Regions from separate parts of the Brevibacillus sp. IT-7CA2 genome, predicted to be linked through region 2. Evidence: riboswitches for the same ligand, from Rfam matches in the RefSeq annotation. Region 2 holds a riboswitch; each other region holds the start of a gene.

Region 1 (4,430 bases), on a different contig from region 2:
AGCCTGTGAAGCCAACAGACGACGATGAAGGCGATGATGATGACAAAAAGAAAAAAGAAAAAGGGAAGCAGAAAGATAAGCAGAAAGATAAGCATCCCAACGGCAACGCGTATGGCTATTGGAAAAAGCACGGTAAAGAATGGAATGACGACCACGATGATGATCATGACGACGATGACGATCGTGACGACGACAGAGACTAGTCTCTATCGTTAAGGCCGCTGCTTGTAAGTCTCGACGTACTCCACCAATTGTCTGATGTAATCCCCCAGAATGGGGATCGAAAGAAATTGCGTCAAGAGGGAGCCGAGGAAAGCCAAAACGATAGCAGTACCAATCGTCAATCCCAGACCCCGGGCAAGACCTGCGAGGAAATTGATCCAGAGCAGCTTGCGCGGGGCTGTGTAATTTTGGATCACATCTGCTAGTCGAATATCTTCCAGGAACATCGCAATTTTATGCATCCGCTCATTTACCTTCCGAACTTCCTGAAGCTCTTCAAGTACTTGGTCAATTTGCTGGATAAGGCGGTCTGTAGGCGACAAGCTGTCCATCCCCTTCCATCATTCGATATCGTTACCTACCAGTCTAGGGAAAAAGACCACCAGAATCAAGGTGGAGAGGAAACGTTTGCCTATCAGCTATGTGAAGGGTAAAATGAACGTACAAAACGTTTGTTAGGAGGCTTTAAAATGGCTGAAACTGTTTCCCAATCTCTTTCCGAAGATTTATTCAAGCTCTTGCAAAAGGAGCGTTTTGTTACCTTGGGCACAGTAGACCATGAGTCAGGGGCACCATCGCTCAGCTCCTTGTCCTGGACGTATGCTGTCAGCGCCGATACGATTCGTTTTGCCGTGGATAATCGCTCACGTATTTTGGCTAATATTGCGAAGGAACCACAAATTGTTCTGCATTTGATCGGTGCCGGCTCGTCTTTCGCCATTAATGGTCGTGCTGTCGTCAAAACAGACCGACTGGAAGGTGTTCCGCTCAAGCTGGCCATGGCAGAAATCAAGATTGAGGCTGTTCGTGATATTATGTTTTACGGTTCCCGTATTTCCGTAGAACCACAATATGAAAAGACGTATGACAAAAACGCGGCAGCGAAGCTGGACAATCAAGTTATGACAGCCTTGAAGGATGCAAATTAACGGGTGGAAATAAATTGTTGACAAGGATCCTGCCGATCCTTTAGTATTAGGGTCAATCAAATTGAATAGCAATCTTCTTATCCAGAGCGGCGGAGGGACTGGCCCGATGATGCCCGGCAACCAATCACCTGTATTTTAACAGGGAGATAATGGTGCTAATTCCTGCAGAGTTATCAAACTCTGAAAGATGAGAAGGATTTGCTTACGGTGACGTAAACAAAGCCTTCTTTCAGAGGAAAGGGGGCTTTTTTGATGCCCTCGTACACTATTGGAGGGAGAGAAATAGACATGAAGTTAGAAACGAAATTGATTCAGGCGGGCGTAGGCAGAGACGAAAAAACAGGGGCGGTGAGCTTTCCTGTTTACTATGCAACGGCTTATCGCCATCCTGCCTTGGGCCAGAGCACTGGATATGATTATACACGCACAGCTAATCCTACTCGCACCATTTTGGAGGAGACCATCGCTGAAGCAGAATCAGGAGATACAGGATTTGCTTGCGCCTCCGGAATGGCTGCTGTTCATACCGTCATGGGTTTGTTTTCCCAAGGGGATCATCTGATCGTTTCACTCGATCTGTACGGGGGAACCTATCGATTGTTCGAGCAAGTGCTCTCTCGTTACGGTCTGACGTTTTCGTACGTGGATTTACGTGACATTCGTGCACTCAAAGATGCGATTCGCCCGGATACAAAGGCCATCTTTGTTGAGACACCAACCAATCCGCTCATGCAGATTACCGATATTCGAGCAGTAACACAATTGGCGAAACAGCACGGGCTCCTGACGATTGTAGACAACACATTCTTAACCCCGTATTGTCAACGCCCATTAGAGCTTGGTGCAGATATCGTCTTACATAGTGCAACCAAGTATTTGGCAGGACATAACGATGTGCTGGCTGGACTCATCGTAACAAAAGGGGAAGAGTTGTCGGAAAAAATCCGGTTTTTGCACAATTCGATCGGTGCTGTACTTGGGCCGCAAGATTGTTGGCTTCTCGTTCGCGGGATGAAAACATTGGCATTGCGGATGGAGCGCCATCAATCCAATGCCTTGATTGTAGCGGAAAAGCTGCGTGAGCATCCGGCAGTAGCGGAGGTATTTTATCCAGGTCTGCCAGAGCATCCGGGACATGAGATCCAGGTGAATCAAGCGACTGGGCATAGTGGGATGGTATCGTTCCGCGTATGCGATGCAGAGCAGGTGGGATTGTTCCTGCAAAATCTGCAAATGGTGTCCTTTGCAGAAAGTCTGGGTGGTGTCGAGTCATTGTGTACGTATCCGGCGACGCAGACTCACGCCGATATCCCGCAAGAAGTCAGAGAGCATGTCGGTGTTTGTGATCGATTGTTGCGACTGTCGGTTGGCATCGAGCATCCAGATGATGTCGTAGCCGATTTGTTTCAGGCATTGAATGCTAGTTTGGTCGTAGGGGGGAGTGTACGATGAATTTTGCAACCAAGATCCTCCACGGTTCGACTTGCATTGACCCGTTCACAGGTGCGTCGTCGGTTCCGATTTATCAGGCTTCCACATTTCATCAGGCTGATATCGATCAGCCAGGTACATTCGATTATGCAAGATCAGGCAATCCGACCAGGCAGGCTTTGGAGGACGCCATTGCGTCTCTGGAGGGAGGCGCACGCGGTTTCGCGTTCTCATCTGGCATGGCTGCCATTTCCAGCGTGTTCATGTTGTTTTCAGCTGGAGACCATGTTGTAGTGGCGGAAGATGTATACGGTGGCACGTTTCGGTTTTTGACCAAGGTATTGTCGAGAATGGGCATCTCCGTTACGTTCGTGGATGCAACAGATACAGAAGCCGTTCGTGCGGCCATTACACCGGCAACGAAAGGGGTTTACCTGGAGACCCCCTCCAATCCCACCTTAAAGGTGACAGATATTGCAGCGGTTTCTCGTATAGCGAAGGAGCACGGCTTGCTCGTCATTGTCGATAATACGTTCCTTACCCCGTATTACCAGCGGCCATTGGAGCTTGGCGCAGATGTGGTCATTCATAGTGCAACGAAGTTTATCGGAGGGCATAGCGACGTCGTTGCAGGTCTGGCTGTGACCAGAGAGGCTGCGTTAGGGGAACAGCTCTACTTTATCCAGAATGGCATGGGAGCGATTTTGGGTGTGCAGGACTGCTGGCTCGTGATGCGTGGGCTCAAAACATTGAAAGCCCGACTGGATGTCAGCACGAAAACAGCCGCGAGCTTGGCTGACTGGTTGTCTTCGCATCCACAAGTAAGCCGAGTTTACTATACGGGGCTGGCGGATCACCCCGGTCACCTGATTCAAACACAACAAGCGACTGGTCATGGGGCTGTTCTTTCTTTTGATGTTGGGAGCCACGAGCGAGCAAAAGCGTTGTTTGATCGCGTAAAATTGCCGATTGTGGCTGTCAGCCTCGGGGCAGTGGAAACGATTCTCTCGTACCCAGCTACGATGTCACATGCAGCGATGCCTGCTGAGGAAAGAGCTGCAAGGGGAATCACGGATGGTTTGATCCGGTTGTCAGCTGGTTTGGAGGATTTCGATGACTTGGTGGCAGATTTGAAGCAAGCTTTGGATCATTTGCCATCTGAAGCACCCGTCCATAAAGAAAAAGAGGTATTCTCCCGGGCTTAAATCCGGGGGATACCTCTTTTCTTTTAAGGTGTTCCTGTACGATTTGCGTTGATCTTGTTTTGTCCTTGCGGCTCTTTGTGCATGCGTTTTTCTTTTACTTGAGAAGGGGTTTGTTCGCGAGGCTGCACACTGCGCGGTAGTTGCGGTATGATCCGACCAACGATATCCGCTAACTCTTCCGTAATTCCGGCAACAGGACGACCGCGACGAATATCATCTCTCATCTCCCGTAACCGTTGTACGACGGCAGGGTCTGCGGTTACGACAACGTTCGCTCCTTGAGGGTCTTCTTTCAGCGCTTCCGCAACCGTATACTTAATGACGCCGACTTCTGGGCGATCCAGATTCGGGTCCACAGTAATACCGACTACGGCATATTTGCCCAAGACCACAGCAGTCGCGCTGTGTACCCTTTTCACACGGGTTGCCAGTTGGACCAGACGATCAGCGGTGGCTTGAGAAGATTGATTATAAGCAGGCTCAGGAGCTGTTTGCTGAACGCGTTGAGTATGAGTGGCATGCTTCGGCTGTGCAGCCTGATTGGCCGGTGGTTTATTGCCCGACATGCATGCTGTAAGCAACAAGCTAAAACCGAGGCAGTAGATCATGATCCGTTTCACAGGCATTCTCCCTTTCCCAGTAT
Region 2 (4,430 bases):
TCATGTAAATCAAACTTCAATGAGTTGCCATGCTGTCTGGCGTTTTCAGCTATATCAAATATTTGAGTTTTACTCGTTTCTACGGTTTCAATCGTTCGCTTGATCACCCCGTCCAGCACGCTGATGTCTATCGCTTTGTTCATGATTGCTCTCCTTCAAACTCATTTTTAGCCTTCGTGAACAACTGTTGGAGGTGCTCTTCTTCTACATCTCGCAGACCCATGTCATTGCGTGGAATGGCAAACGGATCTGTTCCCTGTTTTACGAATCCCCGATTGGATGTAAACACATAGCGGTAGCCAGCTTGACGAGCTGTCTCCAGTACGCTTGGACTTGTGTATCCAAACGGCAACGAGATGACTTCGATCTCTTGCTTCATCCATTCGCTTAAACTGACGCGAGATATACTGAAATCCACATAGAGGCGGTCCCTGTACTCTTTCTCGTCCTCTAAACGCTGCAAGTCTTTCAGATAGACCGGAGCTGTTTCTGGGCCAAGATCGCCCCACTCATTTCGTTCTTCCTCTTCATGCAGACTGTACGTGTGGGACCCGATCGTAACCAGTCCCGTATGAACCATTTCGTTAACCTGTTGACGCGTAAGTGGTGGCGTCATATTCTCCCGTTTTCGGTCAGCTACATCTCTTAAGCGCCCCGCAATCGCGAAGTTCACTGAAGGGTAGCCGTATGTACGTAAGATCGGAAATGCTTCTCTGTAATAACTCTCATACCCATCGTCAAACGTAATCAAAACAGCATTCACAGTCGGTAAGGTACCCGTCTCCATAAATCGCAGGAACTCATCCAACGAAATCGGATTCAGGTCGTTATCATGCAAAAATTTCATGTGTCGGGCAAATTGATCAGGAGCTATGACATACCGCTGATTCGATTGATCCGTGACATGATGGTACGTCAAAACCACAACCTGATTGTTATACCACTTTTTCGTTTGAACCGCTGCTTCTTCAATTGGTGTGACGTTTGGCTCAGCATTTTTTGTCTCACTTATGCTTATAGACGTATCCACTTGGGGAAAAGGTTGCACTTCTTGTTTATTCTTTTTTTCCAGAAAAGATTCGCCTAACAACCCAATAGCCACTGCAAAAAACAAAAAAGTAAGAAACACGATCAGGAAGAGCCTTCTGTTCGGCAAAAAAACCCCTCCTCTACTTCCTCACTAGGAGATTCGACACAGTCCTACAAATTCCTGTGCAACAATTGACCCAATAATTGGATCACTCTGCTCCTAAAACGAAAAAGAGCCCAGTAGCAATACCAGGCTCTTTTTATGTCATTCAGCAATATTACAGTTGAGCAGCCTCTTGCTTCAGAACTTCTGCTTTGTCTGTTTGCTCCCAAGGAACATTCAGGTCATTACGTCCAAAGTGGCCATATGCAGCTGTTTGTTTGTAGATAGGACGACGCAGGTCGAGCTGCTTGATGATACCAGCAGGACGCAGGTCGAAGTGTTTGCGAACCAATTTCACCAGAGCTTCTTCGGAAATGGTACCTGTACCGAAAGTATCTACTGCGATGGAAACTGGTTGTGCTACACCAATTGCGTAAGCAACTTGTACTTCGCATTTGTCTGCGAGGCCAGCAGCCACGATGTTTTTCGCTACATAACGAGCTGCGTAAGCACCGGAACGGTCAACTTTTGTCGGATCTTTACCGGAGAACGCACCGCCGCCATGACGAGCATAACCGCCGTAAGTATCTACGATGATTTTGCGGCCAGTCAAGCCAGCATCCCCTTGTGGTCCGCCAATTACGAAACGGCCAGTTGGGTTGATGAAGTATTTGGTATCAGCGTCCAACAGTTCAGCTGGAACAACTGGTTTGATTACTTGTTCAACCAGATCTTGCTTGATTTGCTCCAAAGTTGTTTCAGGAGCATGTTGGGTAGAAATAACGATTGTATCGATACGAACTGGTTTGTCGCCATCGTACTCAACGGTTACTTGTGTTTTTCCGTCAGGACGGAGGTAAGCAAGTGTTCCGTTTTTACGTACTTCAGTCAGACGACGAGCCAATTGGTGGGACATGCTGATCGGAAGTGGCATCAGCTCAGGTGTTTCATTGCAAGCAAAACCAAACATCAAACCTTGGTCACCAGCACCAATTGCTTCGATCTCAGCGTCAGTCATTTTGCCTTCGCGTGCTTCCAATGCTTGGTCTACACCAAGTGCAATGTCAGCGGACTGCTCGCCAATTGCAGTAATAACACCGCAAGTGTCAGCGTCAAAACCAAATTTCGCACGGTCATAACCGATTTCACGAATGGTTTCACGAACGAGCTTTTGGATATCCACATAAGTGTTTGTAGTGATCTCACCTGCTACGAGAACCAAACCAGTAGTTACGGAAGTTTCGCAAGCTACGCGAGCGTTTGGATCTTTGGACAGGATCGCATCCAAGATGGAGTCGGAAATTTGGTCACAAATTTTATCCGGATGTCCTTCAGTTACAGATTCGGATGTAAACAGACGACGACCTTTTTGCAAAGCCATGAGAAAATACCTCCTTTGACCTCATACAAATAGTGTGGTAGCCGAGTCAGGATTTTATCTACGTAAACGCAAATAAAAAACCTTTTCCATCTTTTAGGAGGAAAAGGTTTGAGCGTTTTTTGCTTCCTTCATCCTCTTATCGGCCAGAACAGATGTCCGTTCTGCTGGTTAGCACCGCTCTAGATCGGTTGCCGGGCTTCATAGGGCCAGTCCCTCCGCCTGCTCTGGATAAGAGTATCCATTACGGATAATAGAATAATTGTTTTTTTCAGAGATGTCAATAGGAAAAATTTTACTTATAGTTGATAGGCTTTGGAAAGTACCACAACTACCTCGGCGCGAGTTGCCCTTCCATTCGGTTTAAAGGAAGAACCGTACCCATTGACCCAATTTCTAGATGTTAAAGCCTCAATAGCAGGAGAAGCCCAATGACTCGTTGGCACATCCTGATAATTCGAGGTACCACGGTTATACATCAAAACATCACGTGCCCGCGCGATCATTACTGCCATCTCTGCACGCGATATCGGCTGATCCGGCTTCATTTCATTCCTCGGGTACCCTTTCAAAATTCCCAATTGATAGGCTACACCTAGGTTGTGGTACGCCCAGTGCCGCTTTGGCATATCCCGGAAGGTCGTTTTTCCTGTGTAGGTAGTTGCTACCTTGGAACCGGTCGCACGCATCGATTTAAGCAGCATCGTGGCAAATTCTGCACGGGTCACTGCCTGATTCGGCTTGAACGACGCATCATTAAACCCATTTACAATATCGCGAGAGCTAAGTCTGACGATCTCTGAGCGCGCCCAGTGGTCCGAAATATCGCGATAGCCCCCTATCAATTTCTGCTGCGTCACCGTGAGTCGGTACGATTCATATTTGAACGCAGTACCGCTATTAAGGCGTACATAATATTTTCCTGGTTGCAAACGCAAACCGATAACATCGTTTCCTCGGTTAGACAGCTCCGCTACCTCATTCGTCGAAGCGATCGCATAGTTCATGTTTCGATCGCTATAGAGCGCGAAACGAAAGCCGCTATCGACAGGAATGTACGGCGCTCGGAACGTCACATACGATTCACTATTCACAGTAAATTGGAACCAGTCGGAATCAGTAGCTGTCGGTATTGTGCCTGACATCACTGTCCCACCGCTTAACGGAGACGCTTTTTGATAGGTGTCATTCGGCTCATTAAAATCTTTTTTTACTGGCGTGTACCCCAAATCCAGCTGGTATTCGCCATTGACTGCATTCCGCGAATACTCGCTCACACGGATGTAATATTTACCCGGAGACACCTCTTTACTGACCCGCTCTGTCGGATTGCCCTTTGTCCCATTATCGTATAGAGGATCCCAAACTACTGCTTTTTGACCAGGCTCTTGTTTACCAAGACCCAGCAACAGATCCACTCGCTTGTTGTCAGGGCTAACAGTGACATCAAAATGCCCGTACTCACGAACATAATAAGAGAACCAATCCTGATCGCCTTCATCATGAAAATTGCCTGTCACACTGATTTGGTTCCCTACAAGTGGTCTGGCCGTTTCTTGTGTATCGTTCGGTTCATTTCGGTCAGGGTTGATTGAAAATTTACTCGTCAACACGTATGTAAAAGCGTTGTTGACGCCTCCATTGCGCATTAAGCGGATGTTCATTCTTCCCGCCTTGACCGGGACCGTTATCATATCTCGATTCCCGAAGTAATGTGTAATCGGTTGACGATTCTCAGGGTAAAAGGTAGCAGCCATCGCCGAAGAAATACCCGATGTGACTGTAGCCGTAAAGCTGACCTTTCCATCGTAAGGGATGTCCATCTTCAGCCAATCTACGGTATCTTTTGGACCCAAATTGCCGCGTATTTGTGACTCAATCGGAAACGCCTTCGCTTTGGAAGAAGAATCATTCGGCTCT
Region 3 (4,430 bases), on a different contig from region 2:
ATTTTTTTATATCGGCGGGAGTTATTCTGCGCAACTACATCGAAGTGGTCCAAACATGGGTGTTTCCGAATTTGCCTACGTGGATTTTGTCTGGAATCATCTTGTTTCTCGTGTATTACACCATTGTGGGGGGGATTAGAGTAGTAGCCGGATATACGTTTTTTTCGATTGCGGTAACGATCTGGCTTTTATGTGATCTTTATTTTCCGCTGCAATACGCGCATTGGGAGTATTTGTTTCCGATCATGGACAGCAGTTTGGAGAACCTTTTCAAAGGAATGCTGGCCATGTCTTTGACCAGTGTTGGCTTTGAGGTGATCTACGTGGTTTACCCCTTTGTAGAAAATAAAGATAGGGTCAACAAAAGTACCCAGTGGGCGGTGCTGGTGACGTATCTGGCCTATTTGCTTATCATGCTCGTGTCCCTGGTCTTCTTTAGTCAGGGTCAGCTTATGCGGACGATCTGGGCGACACTCAATCTGCACAAGATGGTGTACCTCCCCGTTCTGGAAAGGTTCGAGCTGGTTGTCATTTCTTTGTGGCTCATCGTCATCTTGCCCAATATTATGTTGTATTTGTGGTGCTCTGCACGTGGACTCAAACGCCTCTTCGGATTCAACTTGCGAACATCGTTGAATTGGATTATGCCCCTGATCTATATTACTTCATTGACGGTGTTTACAAGGCTGGAGATGAATATGATCAATGATTGGTATGGGACAACGAGTATGTATGTTGCATTCCTGTACCCCTATTTTTTGTACATCATGGTTCTACTAAAGCAGCGAACGCAACCGACGAAATCGACGAGCAAAGGGGAAAGTGCCTGATGCGACATGATCGAAAATACGCGATGCCCTTGTTGAAGCGGTTTTTGGTGCTGTGGTGTTCGGGCATCTTGATTGTAACAGGCTGCTCGGATCGGCAAATTTTCGATGAGACAGGACTTGCAACGGCTGTCGGCTATGATCTGTTGAAAGATAGCAAAATTCGTGGGACGTCTGTCATGCCTTCCATTAATCCAGAGGCAAGGCATAAGATACAGATCTTATCAGCCACAGGGGAAACCAGCAAAGGAATCCGGGATAAGATGAATTTGCAATCAGATAAAAGAGTATTGGGTGGGCAAATTCGTGTTGCCCTCTACAGTGAATACTTTGCAAAGCAGGGACTTGGCAGCATCATTGACACGTTGTATCGGGACTCGTCCCTTTCTAGCAGGATTTATCTTTGTGTGTTTGCAGGCGAAACATATGATATGCTGACGTATCCTTATTCAGAACAAGGGAATATTGGAATCTACCTGTATCGTTTGATTGAGCAAAATATCCGTGGGGAAAAAATTCCTTCTTCGACCATGCATGAGTTTTTCCGGGCTTACTATGAAAAAGGAATCGACCCGGTCATGCCGTACATAGAAAGAAAGGGAAATGAACTGAAAATCAAAGGCATCGCCTTATTCAAAGGTGATCGTTATGTGTCATGGGTTACACCCAAGGAAGCCTTTCTACTCAAACTTATCAAGGGAAAGTTCCGCATCGGCAGCTATGATACTTCTGTTCCTGCTGCTATTTTTGGGGAGTCACTAAAAAACCACAACAGCAAAAAAGACCAAGTGCAGCTCGTTTTCGATACAATTTCCAGCCATTCGAAAATCAAACTAAGCCAAGTATCCCCACCGATCTTCGATATTCATGTCAAGTTGCATGCTCGAATTTTGGAGTTAACCATCCCGCTAAAGCTAGAAAATGCCAAGTTGATGAAAATTATGGAACATGGCCTGGAGAAAGAGCTTGAAAAAGAATTGCATAAACTGATAAGCAAACTGAAGAGCCTCGATGTTGACCCAATTGGCTTCGGCTCGATCTATCGTTCAGAGAAAAGAGGAATGGCCAACATGACGCAGGCTGAATGGCGAAAGATGTTTCAGGATGCAACGTTTCGCTTCCACGTAAAGTCAAAAATCATCCGCAACGGCGTCATGGATTAAAAAACTTTTCCTTCTATTACTATTGACGTGATATTTCCGAAAAGGATATAATCCGTTTTGTATCATCATGAAATAGAAAAGACGAACATAATATACGTAGATATCTTTCTTATCAAGAGAGGCGGAGGGACAGGCCCTATGAAGCCCGGCAGCCGGTTCATTTTCGGATGAACGTCGCGGTGCCAATTCCTACAAGATTGTTTGGATCTTGTATAGATGAGAAGGGTGGATGCGAACGTATAACATTGCGTTGCAGCCCCTTTTTCGTTTATGAAAAAAGGGGTTTTCTGATTTTATTTAGATTGTGGTCGGGAGGTGGATGCGTTGATCCAACTGCGTCATTTGCATAAAAGCTATCAAGTACAAGGTAAAACCATCCCAGCATTAACGGGGATCGACCTTTCCATAGAGCAAGGAGAAATATACGGGATTATCGGACACTCTGGTGCAGGTAAAAGTACGTTGATCCGGTGCATCAATTTGCTGGAGCGCCCAACTTCAGGGGAAGTTATTGTGGACGGCGTCGATTTGACAAAGCTGGCTGAAGGGAAGCTGCAAGAAAAGCGCCGCTCAATCGGCATGATTTTTCAGCACTTCAACTTGCTGTCTTCTTCGACAGTCGGCGAAAATGTCGCTTTTCCGCTCAAGCTGGCCAAGCGTCCGAAGGCAGAGATTGATAAGAAAGTAAACGAGCTGCTGAAGCTGGTTGGCTTGGAGGCACATAAGGACAAATATCCGTCCCAGCTGTCTGGCGGACAGAAGCAGCGTGTCGGAATCGCCCGGGCGCTCGCGAATGATCCAAAAGTGCTGCTCTGTGACGAAGCTACATCGGCTCTCGATCCGCAGACGACGAACTCCATTCTGGCACTGCTTTTGGATATCAACCGCAAGCTGGGCTTGACCATTGTGCTGATTACCCACGAGATGCACGTCATTCGCTCCATTTGTGATCGTGTCGGCGTGATTGATGGAGGAAAGATCGTCGAGTCGGGTAACGTACTGGACGTATTCCTTCGTCCGAAGCATCCAACGACACAAGAATTCGTGGAACAAGTAGCGGATTCTACAGAACTGCGCGAAGCAGTTGAGCACGAAAAGGCTTCGGGGATCCGCACCATTGCTCGTGTCACCTTCCTCGGAGAAAAAACGTACCAGCCGATCCTGTTCCAAACGATGCAAGAGACCGGCACGGTGTTCAGCATTTTGCAGGGAACGATCTCCCGCATGAAGGATACGCCGTATGGTCAGTTGGTGATCGAGCTGGAAGGCGATGTTGCACAGAATCAAAAGACCATTGAGACGCTGCGCCAACGTGGCTTGGAAGTAGAGGTGATATAAATGGACTGGACATTCGAGAATGTGGATTGGGCTGAAATCGGCGTAGGTACGATGGACACGCTCACGATGCTCGGCTTTTCCACCCTGTTTACCGTCCTGATTGGTTTGCCGTTGGGAATCATTCTGTTTTTGACTTCACGCGGACAGCTTCTGCAAAACCGCACTTTTTATACGATCGCATCATTCGTTGTCAACGTATTGCGTTCGGTACCGTTTATCATTTTGATGATCTTGCTGATTCCTGTGACGAAAATGATCGTAGGAACTTCACTCGGCGTACTTGGTGCCATTCCGCCGCTCGTATTTGGTGCCGCTCCGTTTTTCGCGCGTTTGGTGGAAACATCTCTGCGTGAGATTGATAAAGGCGTGATTGAGGCTGCACAATCTATGGGGGCTTCCAATTGGCAGATCGTCTGGAATGTCCTTTTGCCAGAGTCTAGATCTGGACTGATTGCGGGTATTACGATCACGACGGTTACGCTGGTCTCCTATACAGCGATGTCTGGGGTAATTGGCGGTGGTGGTTTGGGTGACTTGGCGATTCGATACGGATACCAACGTTTCCAAACCGATGTCATGATTGTGACTGTTGTTATTTTGCTGGTGATGGTACAGATCTTACAATCGCTGGGGGACCGTCTGGTTCTTAAGTTCAGCCGTAAGTAGGATTTTTCCATATAAGTTATCAAAGAATAAGACAAATACAAGCAAGGGGGAAATCATTCATGAAAAAGCTAGTCGTATCTGTACTTTCTACTGTATTGGCATTTTCTTTGGCAGCTTGCGGAGGCAAAACCGAAACAGCACCTGCTCCAGCTGAAGGCGGCGCACAAGGCGGACAACAGGAAGTAACATTGAAGGTAGGCGCTTCTCCCGTTCCACACGCAGCAATCTTGAAATTCGTTCAACCAAAACTGAAAGAACAAGGCGTGAACCTGGAAATTAAAGAGTTCACCGATTATGTACAACCTAACGTTCAAGTGAACGAGAAACAACTCGACGCAAACTTCTTCCAGCACAAGCCTTACCTGGAAGACTTCAATAAAGGACAAAACATGAACCTGGAGCCAGTAGTGGCTGTTCATATCGAGCCATTCGGCGC
Region 4 (4,430 bases), on a different contig from region 2:
TTTCCCACTGTACGCCCTCCCAGTTTTGCGCTACCAAGAGCTCATGCATCCATTCCATGCGCGCCTTGTAGGACTCGCGGATTTTCTCAATGTGGCGCTCCAGATCAAAGCGGGACAAAAGCTCATACAGCGCGTACTGGTCGATTGTGCTCGACTGCAAATCAATTGCTTGCTTCGCCTTCACCATCATTTGAATCACGCGTGTATCTCCAATGGCCCATCCGGTACGCAAGCCTGGCGCGACAATTTTGGAAAAGGTACTGGTGTACACCACACAGGAATCGGTCGGATGCTCATCCAGTGAGAAGATCGAGCGATACGGAGCTTCCCCATCAAATTGGATCTCTCCATATGGATCGTCTTCCAGGATGAGAATGTTTTGCGCCTTACATTGACGAAGCAAGCCAAGACGGCGTTCGAGGCTCCATACCTTTCCTGTCGGATTGGCAAAGGTAGGAATGACATACACCATTTTCGGGCGATACTGGGCTATTTTTTTCGCCAGATCGTCCATATCCATCCCATCAGCATCACCGTCTACGGGAATCGCTTTGATTCCCCGGAATTGGAACAACTGAACCGCTGCCAAATAAGTAGGGTTTTCTACGAGAACGACATCGCCTTCGTCTAAATATACACGGCACAACAAGTCTACTGCTTGCTGAGAGCCCGTAGTGATGATCATATTATCTACACCGACGTTCATATGCTTTTGCTTCATGCGGGATGCAATCCACTCACGAAGCGGCAAGTATCCATCAGTCAATCCGTACTGAAGAGCTTTTGCTCCTTGTTCGAATGCGCGGTTGAACGCTTCGCGCATCTCTGCGATTGGAAAAGAATCCTCTGCTGGCAGTCCACCTGCGAGCGAGAGCACTTGATTGCCTTGGGTCAGCTTCAAGATTTCCCGGACAGCCGAGGAGGATAGTGCTTCAACAGATTTTGAAAATGAGTACTCCATGTTCCGTTCCCCCTTGATTTTGCTTATCCTTGTTTTATCACTCTCCCTCTCGTAAGTCCAATCCTTGGTAGCTATGAGCGGATAGGTTTTGACTATGTCGAGCGGTTGTTCAATCGTTAGTCTTCGCACACTGCATGCAAAAAACCCCTCTTCGTATCAAACGAAAAGGGGTCCATATGTATGGGCTATATCTTCCTAGGCGATGCGGAACACACGTGGTTTCTCTGTGTGTGGAAGAAAAGAGAGGTCTACATGCGTGGACGCTTCTTCCATGCCAATATCGCTTGCCAACAGCAATGCCTCTTCTTGGAAGGTCGGCGTACAGCTTCCTTCATTTAGTTCACAGAGACGCTTCAACCGCTTCAATCTCTCAGCGGATTTCTCCACTCTCATGCATTCGTTCGTTAGCTCACAAACGTTGACGTGACGTGCATCAGCGATCATGCTGATATCATTCACATGGACAATCAGTCTTTTGCCTTCTTCTGTAACAAATCCGATCGAGCAAAAATGCGCACCTGACATTTCCAAACGAGTGAGAACAGCATTGGCGTAAATTTCTCCCGTCCGCAAGCGAATCTGGCCTGCTTCAATGGCTCCGCCGATTTTTCGCTCGTTGGCGATCACCGTATACATATCCGTGTAACCGTTAATCTGATAGCGCATGGTACCCTCCCGCTCTTGCTGAGACTAATTATCATTAACAATGCCATCGTATAATGAAAATCATTATCTGTCAATAATGAGAATGATTTTTATTCTAGAAGAAAATAGCCACACTCCATTTGTATGGTAGTGTGGCCAAATTGCCTCGCTTTTATTTTGTTTTCGTAAACAACCCCAACCGCTCAATCCGTTGGACCGCTTCTGCGAGACGATCTTCATTGGATAACAAAGCCGCTCGCACATAACCCTCACCTGTCGGGCCAAAGCCATTTCCCGGCGCTACGACGACATGGGCTTTTTCCAAAAGCAGGTCAGAGAACTCCACGGAAGTGAAGCCACTTGGAACAGGAAGCCAAGCAAAAAACGAACCTTGAGATGGTGGTGCCTGCCAGCCAATCCGATGCAGATTGGAGTACAAGGCATTGCGGCGGCTTTCGTAAACAGCGACGAGATCGCGAACGCACTGCTGCGACTCCGTCATCGCTTTGGCTGCCGCCATCTGTACCGCTCCGAACAGACTGACGAAGTAATGGTCCTGAATGAGATTGATCAGACGAACCAGCTCGCGATTTCCTACCATGGCACCAACACGCCAGCCTGCCATGTTGTATGTTTTGGACAAGGTATAAAATTCTACGCCCACTTCTTTTGCTCCCGGAACCTGCATGAAGCTGACCGGCTTTTTCCCGTCATAGCTGATCGCCCCGTAGGCGAAGTCATGGCAGACGACGATTTCATGTTTTCGGGCAAAACGAATCGTTTCCTTATAAAACTCGAGTGGTGCGTTGACTGCTGTCGGATTGTTCGGATAGTTGAGAAACATCAGTTTCGCTCGATCCAAATCAGCTTGGGAGAGCTGGCTGTAGTCTGGCAAGAAATCATTTTCCGCCTTCAACGGCATCATGACCATCCGTCCGCCTACGACTGCAACCCCCGACCAATAATCCGGATAGCCTGGGTCTGGAACCAGTGCAACATCGCCTGCGTTCATGAGTACTTGGCAAATCTCTACGAGTCCGGTTTTGCTGCCGAACAATATCGCTACTTCTTCCTCCGGATCGAGGTCTACATCAAATTCTTGCTTATACCAATGAGCCACTGCCTGCTTCAGTTCCACGCGTCCCTGAAAAGGCGGATATTTGTGATGGAGTGGTTGTGCTGCTTGCGCCTGTAATTCTTCAATAATGTGCGGCGGTGTCGGCAGATCGGGATTGCCCTGCCCCAGGTTAATGACGTCATGGCCTTGCGCAATGACCTTGTTTACTTTTGCCACCAGGGTCGCAAAAAACTGGGTAGGGAGTCGATCAATCATGTCGGAGGGTTGAATACGCATCTTTCTTCCATTCCTTTCTTGGGCCCAATACAATAAAACCCCCTTTTTCCATACAGAAAAAGGGGGAGATCAGCTTGGTCACGTCCTTATCTGTCAGGAAAAAATCCTGCTGGAATTGGCACAGCATCTGTCCATCACATGGAACAGATCCGCTGCCGGGCTTCATAGGGCCAGTCCCTCCACCTCTCTGAATAAGTCAAACACACGGAATATACTGTTTTTTCGTCTATATCATACTAACTTGAGCACGCAAATCGTGTCAAGATGCTTGATTCTGTACCGGCACTTGATGCCTTCTTTCCTGAAAAGAGGTGTGGAAGGCAAAGAATGCGACAGACAACAGACACAAGCCTGCCATCACGAACAATAGTCCCTGCGCATGAATCGATTGGAAAATGATGGCGCCGAGCAGTGGTCCGAGCATCCGCCCTGCTGATCCAGTTCCTGCAATCAGACCTTGAATGAAGCCTTCTCGTCCCTCTGGCGTAAACTGTGCAGCTACTGCCGGTACCGCTGGCCACACGAGCATTTCTCCTAGCGTCATGACGAACATGCCTGCCACAAAGCCTGCATAAACCGTTGATTGCGACAGAATCAGCATCGACAAGGCAAAAATATAAGCGCCCAAGAGCATTTGTGCTTTTAGCGTACGGGCAAAGCGTCGAATGACCCACGCAATCAATGGTTGACCAAACAGGATCAAACCTCCGTTCAGCGTCCACAACAGACTGTATTGACGGAGTGAAATGCCCAGGGATTGCATGTAGGTCGACAGCACCGTCGTCCATTGTACATAGACAATCCAGCTAATTAATAGCCCCCCGCATAATAGCAGCAATGCTCCCCAAACAACCTTTGGCTCTTGACGTGGTAGTTGCAGCGCATCACCAGTTGCTTGCTCAGACATACTTTGTCCAGTCGTCGAGTTTTCACGTTGTTGTTCTAGCATTTTTAACTGACGCGGCAAAATGAGCATGAACATGGCGAGCACAATCACTTGCGAAATCGCATTACCGAAAAACGTCCAGGCAAACGAAACACTTGCCAGGAAGCCGCCCAGCGCAGAACCGGCAGCTACCCCCACATTGAGAGAGACATATATCAGATTGATTCCTTTCCGTCCTCCGTCCGGCCATAACACTACTGCCAGTGCATTCATCACAGGAGAAAGTGTTCCGTAAAACAGTCCATTCAGCAGAAGCAAGACAACATAAATCGTAAAATCTTGCGTAACACCTAAGCCGATCGATATCAGAATAACACCGATGGATCCGACAATGATGGTGCGCATTTTTCCCCAGCGGTCAAACATCATCCCGCCGACAATACTCCCGATCAAGAATGCGCCTTGATTTAAAAGCAACAAGAAGCCGGCTACAGTCAGCGGCTTTCCGAGATGGTTGTGAATATAGATCGTGACTAGCGGCCAAATACACGCCATTCCTGTAGAAAAAATGACGGCAGCAATCG

The links. A riboswitch is a leader RNA that binds a small molecule or an ion and turns the genes downstream of it on or off. The one in region 2 is predicted to bind S-adenosylmethionine.
Region 1: it holds a riboswitch for S-adenosylmethionine, as region 2 does, so the genes downstream of both, ACM6JA_RS09830 (aminotransferase class I/II-fold pyridoxal phosphate-dependent enzyme) here and metK (methionine adenosyltransferase) in region 2, are expected to answer to the same signal.
Region 3: it holds a riboswitch for S-adenosylmethionine, as region 2 does, so the genes downstream of both, ACM6JA_RS05400 (methionine ABC transporter ATP-binding protein) here and metK (methionine adenosyltransferase) in region 2, are expected to answer to the same signal.
Region 4: it holds a riboswitch for S-adenosylmethionine, as region 2 does, so the genes downstream of both, ACM6JA_RS23925 (pyridoxal phosphate-dependent aminotransferase) here and metK (methionine adenosyltransferase) in region 2, are expected to answer to the same signal.

What each region holds. Positions count from the first base shown of each region.
Region 1 covers NZ_CATKQT010000011.1:684,915-689,344, reverse strand. The annotation lists gene ACM6JA_RS09845 (hypothetical protein) at 1-203, shown strand, start outside; gene ACM6JA_RS09840 (DUF5665 domain-containing protein) at 213-554, opposite strand; gene ACM6JA_RS09835 (pyridoxamine 5'-phosphate oxidase family protein) at 693-1,151, shown strand; SAM riboswitch class I at 1,226-1,345, shown strand; gene ACM6JA_RS09830 (aminotransferase class I/II-fold pyridoxal phosphate-dependent enzyme) at 1,440-2,603, shown strand; gene ACM6JA_RS09825 (trans-sulfuration enzyme family protein) at 2,600-3,787, shown strand; gene ACM6JA_RS09820 (YhcN/YlaJ family sporulation lipoprotein) at 3,811-4,413, opposite strand.
Region 2 covers NZ_CATKQT010000054.1:87,987-92,416, forward strand. The annotation lists gene ACM6JA_RS29295 (sensor histidine kinase) at 1-143, opposite strand, end outside; gene ACM6JA_RS29300 (polysaccharide deacetylase family protein) at 140-1,156, opposite strand; gene metK (methionine adenosyltransferase) at 1,308-2,513, opposite strand; SAM riboswitch class I at 2,647-2,748, opposite strand; gene ACM6JA_RS29310 (S8 family peptidase) at 2,810-4,430, opposite strand, start outside.
Region 3 covers NZ_CATKQT010000008.1:58,792-63,221, reverse strand. The annotation lists gene ACM6JA_RS05410 (GerAB/ArcD/ProY family transporter) at 1-830, shown strand, start outside; gene ACM6JA_RS05405 (Ger(x)C family spore germination protein) at 830-1,990, shown strand; SAM riboswitch class I at 2,097-2,213, shown strand; gene ACM6JA_RS05400 (methionine ABC transporter ATP-binding protein) at 2,315-3,328, shown strand; gene ACM6JA_RS05395 (methionine ABC transporter permease) at 3,329-3,994, shown strand; gene ACM6JA_RS05390 (MetQ/NlpA family ABC transporter substrate-binding protein) at 4,054-4,430, shown strand, end outside.
Region 4 covers NZ_CATKQT010000051.1:69,102-73,531, forward strand. The annotation lists gene ACM6JA_RS23915 (PLP-dependent aminotransferase family protein) at 1-961, opposite strand, end outside; gene ACM6JA_RS23920 (hypothetical protein) at 1,157-1,627, opposite strand; gene ACM6JA_RS23925 (pyridoxal phosphate-dependent aminotransferase) at 1,779-2,960, opposite strand; SAM riboswitch class I at 3,044-3,158, opposite strand; gene ACM6JA_RS23930 (MFS transporter) at 3,220-4,430, opposite strand, start outside.